2 regions of the Halomonas sp. Ps84H-12 genome follow, and region 1 is predicted to be linked to the other one. Evidence: predicted binding sites of a transcription regulator. Region 1 holds the regulator's gene; the other holds the start of a gene.
The links. The regulator LexA, encoded in region 1, represses DNA repair genes until DNA is damaged. The targets are predictions, from matches to a motif close to TACTGTNTANNTANACAGTA.

Region 1 (5,348 bases):
GCAGTCCGCTCCGTTTTCAATGGCGTACGGCTATGAGAGCGCGCTGCGCCAGCGCACCGACATTGGTGCGATTGTGACGTTCACCGGGTTAGTGCGAGATTTTAACGAGACGCCCGACGTAACGGGGTTAACCCTTGAGCACTATCCAGGAATGACTGAGCGCACCTTAACGCAAATTGCTGAGCAAGCCTGGCAGCGCTGGGCGCTGCAGGCGGTGCGTGTTATTCATCGGGTGGGCGACTTATCCCCGGGCGACCCTATCGTTAGAGTGCTGGTGGCAAGCGCACACCGCCGCGATGCGTTTGAGGCCTGCGATTTCATTATGGATTATTTAAAAACCCAGGCGCCGTTTTGGAAGAAAGAGCACTCCAAGCAGGGGGCGTACTGGGTTAAAGAGCGCCACACCGATCAGCAGGATGCTGAACGCTGGTAACACCTGTGTTTAAGGCTCGTCGTTTAACTCTTCGATGGTCGGCATTTCAGCGGCCATGATCTGCAGGTGCACGTCTGGCATATGTTGCAAGTGGTTAGCCAGCCAGTGCACCAGCCTTGGCTGCAGCGCATGGCGCAAATCAGCCAAGGTGTCTGCCTCAATCTCTTCTAGCTGCTCATCCAGCCACTCGCTGAAGCTATCTTCATCCATAGGGCTTGCGCCGTTGGCGTCAAGCATCAGACGACCAATACGACACCATCCCGTTTCTGTTGCTGCTACCGGTAGCGCTAGAAACAGACTGCCACGACGGGTAGTGGGATGGCTGCTCTCAAGGCCAGGGTGAGGCACGACGCTATTTTGGTTAACAATGCAAGGCGGCTGTGGGTAGCGCGTTTCGCAGCGCAGCCCTTGGTGGTCAAGCACAATCATATCGCCATTCACCGGTGCTAACGGCGCTCTGATACCTAGCTCCTCAGCAAGCGCTTGGTGCGCCTCCTGATGGCGCGCTTCACCATGTACCGGCAGTAGCATTTTGGGCCTAACCCACTGGTAGAGCTTTTTCAGCTCTTCCTGAGCGGGGTGGCCGGTGGCATGAAGCTCGGGGTGGTTCATTTCGTCGAACAGCGTGACACCGAGTTGCAATAAACGTTTTTTAAGCTGCTCGATAGGGCGCTCATTGCCTGGAATTGTTTTGGCGGAAAAAATCACGCTATCGCCGGGTTCCAAGTCCACAAAGGGGTGTCGACGCTGCGCTAAACGCTGCAAGGCAGCGCGAGGCTCGCCTTGGCTACCGGTGGCAATAATCACGACCTCCTCCGGTGGTAGATAGCCCAAATCATGGGGTGGCACCAGGGGGGGGAAGTTATCCAGATAACCAAGGCCTCTAGCAACACTGACCATGCGCTCCATTGAGCGGCCCATCAAACTAACGCGACGGCCACACGCTTGGGCCGCTAAGCCAATGGCCAGTACGCGCGCTAGGTTGCTAGCAAAACAGGACACTACCACGCGGCCTTTACACGCTTTCAATGTGGTGGAAAGCGCCTTGGCAACATCCCCCTCGCTGCCCGACTGCCCTGGCATTGGCGCATTGGTCGAGTCACCTACCAGAAGATCCACCGGCGCCAGTGCTCTAAACTGGGCAGCGTTCACGGGGGCGCCAATCAGTGGGTTGGGGTCGAGTTTCCAGTCGCCGGTGTGCAGTATGCGGTAATCACCCGCCTGCATCATGATGGAGCAGCTTTCGGGGATGGAGTGGGTAACACTCAAGTAGCGCAGTGTAAATGGCCCGCTCTCCACCGCATCGCCTGGTTCAATCACTTCAATGGAGGCGCTGCTGAGCTGGTGTTCGGCGAATTTGTAACGCAATAGCCCTGCTGCGAGAGGAGTGGCAAAGATAGGGCAACCCCATTTGGGCCATAGCCACGCCACCGCACCAATATGATCTTCATGACCATGGGTGATAAACAGCGCCTTAGGTGTGATCTTCAGTGCCTCTAGGGTATCGGTATTAGGTACTTGCAGCGGCGAGTTGGGCAGGTCTTGGCGAATCATCATGCCGCAATCTACGGCGATCCACTGGTCGTCGTATCCATACAGCGTAAGATTCATTCCAATTTCACCACATCCACCTAGCGGGAGTAGGCGCAGGGGCGGGCGACGACGAGGACGAAGTTGAACGCGGGATGGATGCATCAGTTATGAAAAGCCTAGAAAGTAATTCCTTAACTATACGGGAAGCGGGGGGCGGGTAACAATCATCGCGGCACCTGACCACGGTGCTTCCTCATCGTGCTTACGGTACACTACCGCCGCTAATGTGGTTTACCTGCTGGTAGGCAGGTGCTTGGCGAGCGTGCCGTTAAATACGTTAAGAGTGTTTGTTATGTCTCATTACTATCGTTTAGTTGTTTCCTGCCCAGATCAAGTGGGCATCGTGGCGCGTGTCTCAAGTTTCATTGCTCAACAAGGTGGCTCAATTACCGAAGCCAGCCAGCACTCTGACTTAGAGACTGGCCGCTTTTTTATGCGTTACGAGATTCTGGCGGATTCTCTGGGTATGTCGGCGGAAGCACTGCGCACGTCGTTTGAGCCGGTGGCGGCTGAGTTTGATATGCAGTGGTCGCTGGTGGATACCCAAAAGCGCCGCCGTGTGGTGTTGATGGTGTCTCGGGAATCCCACTGCTTGGTGGACCTTCTCTACCGCTGGCAGGCAGGTGAGTTGGATTGCGATATTGTCGGCGTTATCTCTAATCACGATGATATGCGCTCGCTGACTGAATGGTATGGCATCCCTTATCATCATGTACCAGTTGACCCGGCTAATAAACAAACGGCTTTTGAACAGGTGCAGGAGCAGATTGATGCTGCCCGCGCTGACTGCATAGTGCTAGCACGCTATATGCAAATTCTGCCGCCTTCGCTTTGCGAACGGTATGCAGGGCGCGTGATTAACATTCATCACAGCTTCTTGCCTTCCTTTGCGGGTGCCAAGCCGTATCATCAAGCCTATGAGCGGGGCGTGAAACTGATTGGGGCAACTTGCCACTATGTGACAGAAGAGCTGGATGCAGGCCCCATAATTGAGCAGGACATTCACCGGGTCAGCCACTGTCACACGCCTACTGATTTGGTACGTTTTGGTCGCGATGTGGAAAAAGCGGTATTGGCGCGGGGGCTGCGTTGGCACCTAGAAGATCGCGTGCTAATTCACGGCAACAAAACGGTCGTTTTTAGCTAATCGGCAGAAGGGGGCGCTATGTCGTTTGCACAAAGCGTATTGGCACCGTGGGCACTCGTGATGACGTGGCTTTTATCGTTGGGTGTCATCGTCTGGTGCTTATGCCTGCGCCCCTGGCGGCCACTACTTGAGGATACAGCGCTTCAGCACCGCTGGATGGCAGCTACGTTGGCCGTCATGTTGATGTGGCAATTGCGTGCGCAAGCGGTGGACTGGTTAACGCTTCACTTGGTGTTTACGGTGCTGATGACGCTAGTCTTTAAAATGCCGCTGGCGTTGATCAGCAACGTGATGATTAATGTCGCCATGGTGGCTATTGGCAGAAACGATTGGTCGCTAATGGGGGCAAATATGCTGGTGACAGGTATTGTGCCTGCGACCGTGACCGGTTTTGTATGGCGAATCGTTGACCGTCGGTTGCCTGATAATTTGATGGTGTTTTTATTTGCTTGTGGCTTTTTTGGAACGGCCTTGGCGACCTTAGGGGGAGGGCTATCTGCTGTTGCGCTGATTATCGTAGCGGGCACTGATCCCGAGGCCGTCTATCTCGCCCAAGAGTATGCCCGCTTTTTACCGTTACTGATGCCGTCAGAGGCATTTATAACCGGTATGCTGCTGAGTATTTTACTAGTGTACCACCCAAGCTGGGTGGCCACCTTTAATGACCACCGTTATATCGACTTGCAGTAGCCTGCCTTACAGGTTGGGCAACTAGCCAAGCGCTTGCCCATTACCACCGCGAATAACACCAACACCCACGCCTTCAATATCAAGCTGCTGAGTGCGTAGGTCGATCTCAATTGGTGCGAAATCTGCGTTCTCGGCAATCAGTGTTACTTGATGCCCTTGGCGTTTAAAACGCTTGACCGTTACTTCGTCTTCTAATCGTGCCACGACAATTTGCCCATCGCGAACGCGGTCAGTGCGATGCACGGCCAGAAGGTCGCCTTCAAGAATGCCTACATCTTTCATGGATAGGCCGCGCACCCGTAGCAGGTAATCTGCTTTAGGCGTGAAGTACTCAGCGGGCAGCGGGCAGTAACGGTCAATATGTTCAGCCGCAAGGATAGGGCTGCCAGCGGCGACCTCACCAATCACAGGAAGCCCATTGGGCAGCGGCTCATTAGTAGCAGGTGCTGCAGCCGCTGGCGTTTCAGTAAGCTCCTGCGGCTCCTGGTTAGGTAAGCGGATGCCTCGTGATGTATTGCGAATTATACGAATAGCGCCTTTGCGCTCGAGCGCACGCAAATGCTCTTCTGCTGCGTTAGGCGAGCGGAATCCCAGCGCTTTGGCAATTTCGGCGCGGGTAGGGGGGTAGCCAAACTCACCCATGGTCTTAACGATAAAATCAAATACGTGCTGCTGACGTGCTGTGAGTGGACGCGACATACCAAACTCCAAAACAGTGAAAAGACAGTAGCTACATGTCGGCTTAATCAGTATGTGTTTAAGTATACAGTATGTTGCTCTGTCCAGTACATGACGAGTTACACCCAACCGAGACAGTCGTTAAGTGTTTAGTTAACGCTTACTACCATTTGGATAAGAGATTGAGCCAGCAGGGGTTATGACATAGTATTCAGCCATGTTTAAAACACCTGTTTTTTGGAGGGCGCTATGGCCCAATCGGATACGGTAACGCGTATTTTAGATACTGCAGAGGTACTGTTTGCAGAGCGAGGCTTTGCCGAGACGTCGCTGCGTAATATCACCAGCAAGGCCCGGGTTAATTTGGCGGCCGTGAACTACCACTTTGGTTCCAAAAAAGCGCTAATTCAAGCGGTGTTTTCCCGCTATCTCGATCCATTTTCAGAGCGTTTTCACACCGCACTGGACGAGCTAGAAGCTCACTATCAAGGCCAGCCTATTCCTCTAGAAGTGCTGTTAGAGACCATGGCCACTACGGTACTGGCAGTGCCCGCCGAACGTAATAGCCTGAAGGTATTTATGCGGCTACTAGGGTTAGCCTACAGTCAGGCGCAAGGGCATCTGCGTCGCTACATTCAGCAGCAGTATGGCGATGTATTTACCCGTTTTACCGAGCTGGTGCGTAAAGCCACGCCTGAGCTGCCGGACGCCGAGCGCTTTTGGCGGCTACACTTTATGCTAGGCACAGTGATATTTACGCTCTCAGGACTGGATGCCCTGCGTGATATTGCTGCAAAGGATTATCAA
Region 2 (5,348 bases), on a different contig from region 1:
GCTGGCCACTGCCGTGACAGGTCGGGCAGGTTTGCTGAACCGCAAAGAAGCCCTGCTGCATGCGTACTTGGCCGTGACCATGACAGGTCGGGCAGGTCTCTTTGGTGGAGCCCGGCTCGGCGCCGCCACCGTCACAGCGGTCACACTCAATATGACGCGGGACGCGAATATCCACCGTGGTGCCCGCCACTGCGCTCTCTAGATCCAGCTCTAGGTTGTAGCGCAGGTCGGAACCCCGTGCAGGTGCGTTGGGCCCACGACGACGGCCACCGCCGCCACCGAAGATATCGCCAAACACATCGCCGAAGATATCGCTGAAATCGCCAGCGCCGCCGCCACCGAAGCCGCCGCCCTGGCCGTCCACACCGGCATGGCCGAACTGGTCGTAGGCCGCGCGCTTCTCACCATCGCTCAGAACTTCGTAAGCTTCCGACACTTCGCGGAATTTTTCCGCTGCGGAGGTATCGTCCGGGTTTCGATCAGGGTGGAATTTTTGCGCCAGACGGCGATAGGCCTTTTTGATCTCTTTCTGATCGGCCCCTTTTTCGACACCCAGGACTTCGTAATAATCGCGTTTGGACATGGGTCCTACGCCTCCTGGTTAGCTACACACTATAGGCGTCTCGGCCGCGGAAACAGCAACGCGGGAGTTGCCTCCCGCGTCACCGCTTTCCTTGGCAGAAAGAGGTGGGTTACTGCTTCTTCTTGTCGTCGTTGACTTCTTCGTACTCGGCGTCAACCACGTCATCGTCCTGCTTGGTGTTGGCTTCTTCAGCACCTTCACCACCCGCCTGGGCCGCTTCTGCCTGTTCGGCGTACATCTTTTGCGCCAGCTGGCCGGAGACTTCGGTCAGCGCATCCAGTTTCTTCTGGATGTCGTCCTGGTCATCGGTTTTCACCGCTTCTTCCAGTTCGGCGATGGCGGTTTCGATGGCCTGTTTCTCGTCATCGGTGGCCTTATCGCCCGCTTCTTGAACGGTCTTACGGGTGGCGTGAATCATGCCGTCCGCTTGGTTACGCAGCTGCACCAGCGCTTCGAACTTTTTGTCTTCGTCCGCGTGGGCTTCGGCATCACGTACCATTTGCTCGATCTCTTCATCGGAGAGGCCGCTAGACGCCTTGATGACGATGGACTGCTCTTTACCGGTCGCCTTGTCTTTGGCAGATACGTTCAGAATACCGTTGGCATCGAGGTCGAACGCCACTTCGATCTGCGGCACACCGCGCGGTGCCGGCGGAATGTCGGCGAGGTCGAAGCGACCCAGCGACTTGTTCTGCGACACTTGCTTACGCTCACCTTGAACGACGTGAATGGTCACGGCGGTCTGGTTGTCATCCGCGGTCGAGAAGGTTTGCGTCTTCTTGGTCGGGATGGTGGTGTTCTTGTCGATCAGCGGCGTCATCACGCCACCCAGGGTTTCGATACCCAGGGTCAGCGGGGTAACGTCAAGCAGCAGAACGTCTTTTACGTCGCCACCCAATACACCGCCCTGAATCGCAGCGCCCACGGCAACCGCTTCATCCGGGTTCACGTCTTTACGGGCTTCTTTACCGAAGAAGTCTGCCGCTTTCTTCTGAACCAACGGCATGCGGGTCTGACCGCCGACCAGGATCACTTCGTCGATTTCAGAAGCGGATAAGCCTGCATCTTTCAGCGCCATTTTGCACGGCTCGAGCGAACGCTGTACCAGGTCTTCGACCAGCGACTCCAGTTTGGCACGAGTCACCTTCACGTTGAGGTGTTTCGGGCCAGTGTTGTCGGCGGTGATGTACGGCAAGTTCACATCGGTCTGCTGGGCGCTGGAAAGCTCGATTTTGGCTTTCTCGGCGGCTTCTTTCAGACGCTGCATGGCCAGATTGTCACCAGACAAATCGATACCGCTGTCCGACTTGAACTGATCGACCAGATAGTTGATCAGCGCGAGGTCGAAATCTTCACCACCCAGGAAGGTGTCACCGTTGGTTGCCAATACTTCGAACTGCGTTTCGCCATCCACGTCGGCGACTTCGATGATGGAAATATCGAAGGTACCACCACCCAAGTCGTAGACTGCGATGGTTTTGTCGCCACGGGCTTTGTCCATGCCGTAGGCCAGAGCAGCAGCGGTCGGCTCGTTGATGATACGCTTGACGTCTAGACCGGCAATGCGGCCTGCATCTTTAGTAGCCTGACGCTGGCTGTCGTTGAAGTAGGCCGGTACGGTGATGACCGCTTCGGTGACCGCTTCGCCGAGATAATCTTCGGCGGTTTTCTTCATCTTCTTCAGCACTTCCGCGCTCACCTGCGGCGGCGCCATTTTTTTGCCTTTTACTTCTACCCACGCGTCACCGTTGTCGGCTTCGGCGATTTTGTAGGGCACCATCTTGATGTCTTTTTGAACGACGTCGTCTTTGAAGCGACGGCCGATCAGACGCTTGATGGCGTAAAGAGTGTTTTCCGGGTTAGTCACGGCCTGGCGCTTGGCGGCCTGGCCTACCAGGATTTCACCGTCGTCGGTGTAGGCAATGATAGAAGGCGTGGTACGACCGCCTTCGGCGTTTTCAATGACTTTAGCGCTGTCACCATCGAGCACGGCCACACAAGAGTTAGTGGTGCCCAGGTCGATACCAATAATGCGTCCCATAGTAAAAACCTCGAATTCAGTTGTTACAAAACTAAAAAATTTGTTCTTTAAACAAGTTGCGGGCTTATCCCGCGGGGTTGACCTTTATTTGGGGGCCGCTTGCCGCATTTCAAGGGCTTTTTTTGCGGCAATGCGTCAACGCGGCTTAATTCGCTTTTTGGCTGACCACGACCATGGCAGGACGCACGAGGCGGCCGTTCAACAGATAGCCTTTCTGCATCACATCCATCACGGTATTGGGGTCGAGCTCTGGGTTCGGCACCATCGCCATGGCTTCATGCACCTGTGGATCGAAGGGCTCGCCCTGAGGCTCGATGCTTTCGACGCCAAACTTGCTCAGCACGTCGAGCTGCATCTTGAGGGTCATGGAGACACCTTCGCGATGCGCCTCGGACGCATCGTCCTGCATGCTTTCCAGCGCTTTCTCCAAGCTATCCACCACGGGCAGCAGCTCTTTGACAAACTTCTCTAGGGCAAACTTGCGCGCCTTTTCGGCTTCTTGCTCCGCCCGGCGGCGAACATTCTGAGCTTCGGCAGCAGCCCGCAGCGCTTGGTCTTTGGCTTCCGCCAGGCTCTGCTCGAGTTCTTCTACCTGAGCGGCCAGCACGTCGGCCTCGGGGCTGCCAGCGCTATCTTTCAGCGGTGCATCGTCATCGATCAGCCCTTCCAGTTCGCCTTCCACCAACCGCTCTTCGGCAGACTGGTCGGTGACCTCTGCTTCCTGCTCTTGGCGTGCCAGCTCATCTTCCAACGGGGTTTGCGGTTCTTTTGCCATGCCTTGCTCCTGGAATAAGTAACGGTGCCGGTGGCGGCCACCTGAGGTAAGTAGCGGGTGTTAACCACGTATGCAGCCTATATGGGGGCCATCAAAGCCATCTCAAGAGGGGCATTGAAGTGAGTTATCGACTACTGTATAAAACAACAATCATTGGATAAGTATCCAGCTTCTGTGCCGCACCGCCTCAGGAGGCCTTATGCTTACGCAGCTAGCGATCCAAGACTATGCGATCGTTGACCGTCTCGAACTCGACCTCACCCGTGGCATGACCGCCATTACGGGGGAAACCGGGGCGGGTAAATCCATTCTGCTGGGTGCTCTGGGGCTCTGCCTGGGCGAGCGCGCCGATGCGGGTAGCGTGCGCCACGGCTGCGAGCGAACCGACCTCTCCGCCCGTTTCGATATCCAGCACCTGCCCGCAGCAGCCGAGTGGCTCGACGCCCGCGAGCTACCTGCCGATGAGTGTCTCTTGCGTCGCGTGGTTACTGCCAACGGGCGCTCCAAGGCGTGGATCAATGGCCACCCAGCGACCATTGCCGATTTGAAATCTCTGGGTGAACAGCTGATTCAGATTCATGGCCAGCATGCCCACCAAGCCTTGATGCGGGAAGAGACGCACTTGGCGCTACTGGATGACTACGCCGGGCTTCGCGAACGCAGCCAGCAGCTCGCCGAGACGTTCCGCGAGTGGCGCAGTGCCCGCCGTCGGCTGAAAAAACTCAGTGAAGAGGGCAGCGAAGTCGAGGCCAAACGCCAACTGCTGCGCTATCAAGTCGAGGAGTTGGACCAGTTGGGCCTTGCCGAAGGCGAGCTGCAAACCTTGGAAGAGGAGCAGCACACCCTGGCCCACGCCGAAGAGACCCTACGTGAAACCCAGTTTGCCGCCGACTGCTGCGAAAGCGATGAAGGGGGCGCGCTGTCGCTTCTCAACCAAGCCTACGCCCACTTGAGTGCGCTGCCCGGCAGCGATAAAGGCACGCTGGCCAATACGCTCACCATGTTGAGCGATGCCCGAATTCAAGTCGAAGAAGCCGCTAGCGAGCTGCACCGATTGGCCAGCACCACCGAACTGGACCCAGAGCGACTGGCGTGGGTCGAGGAGCGCATGGGCGACGTACACCGCATTGCCCGTAAGCACCACGTCGCTCCCGAAGAGATTTGCGCGCTGCATGCCCAACTCAAACAAGAGGTGGCGCAGCTCGAAGCCAGCGATGACGATCTAGAAGCCCTCAGCAGTCAAGTGGCCGAGTACCGCGAGCGTTACCGCAGCGAAGCCAAACAGCTCACCGAAGCACGCCAAAAGGCCGCTGTTCGCTTGGGCAAAGAGGTGCAGCAGCAGTTGGCCTTCCTGGCCATGGGCAAAGCACGTTTCGACGTGGACGTCACCCCACGCGAAACGCCTTCCCCCGAGGGCTTGGACCATGTGCAATTCCTGATCAGCGCCAACCCGGGCCAACCCGCCCGGCCGCTCACCAAAGTCGCTTCCGGCGGTGAGCTGTCGCGCATCAGCCTGGCCATTCAGGTGGTAGCGGCGTCGCATTCGACGATTCCGAGCTTGGTCTTCGATGAAGTGGACGTGGGTATTTCTGGGGCAACGGCGGAAATCGTCGGCCAACTGCTACGTAAACTAGGCGAAAACGGCCAGGTAATGACCGTGACCCACCTGCCTCAAGTGGCTGCCCAGGCGCACCAGCATCTGCACATCGAAAAGCGCGCCAAGCGAGACACCACACTCACCCACATGGCGCTGCTGGACGAACGCGGCCGGATTAGCGAGCTGGCGAGGATGCTGGGCGGCGTGACGCTTTCCGACCAAACCCTGGCCCACGCGCGGGAAATGCTGCACGCCAGCCAGCGCCCTCCTCACTAAGTTCAACCAAACTCAACCAAGCCCACGCCAAGCCTTTGCCCTTCGCCGGGCGAAGGCAGCGCTTCGGCCATCACGC

Region 2: a site for LexA is predicted at 3,532-3,551, ahead of recN (DNA repair protein RecN). Genes of this name have one in related genera too.

Annotation. Positions count from the first base shown of each region.
Region 1 covers NZ_JAMXSJ010000005.1:111,396-116,743, forward strand. Annotated here, with positions in the region: gene moaE (molybdopterin synthase catalytic subunit MoaE) at 1-433, shown strand, start outside; gene NH344_RS04000 (ribonuclease J) at 443-2,044, opposite strand; gene purU (formyltetrahydrofolate deformylase) at 2,319-3,173, shown strand; gene NH344_RS04010 (energy-coupling factor ABC transporter permease) at 3,192-3,863, shown strand; gene lexA (transcriptional repressor LexA) at 3,885-4,562, opposite strand; gene NH344_RS04020 (TetR/AcrR family transcriptional regulator) at 4,791-5,348, shown strand, end outside.
Region 2 covers NZ_JAMXSJ010000026.1:6,698-12,045, reverse strand. Annotated here, with positions in the region: gene dnaJ (molecular chaperone DnaJ) at 1-583, opposite strand, end outside; gene dnaK (molecular chaperone DnaK) at 693-2,624, opposite strand; gene grpE (nucleotide exchange factor GrpE) at 2,770-3,399, opposite strand; gene recN (DNA repair protein RecN) at 3,599-5,272, shown strand.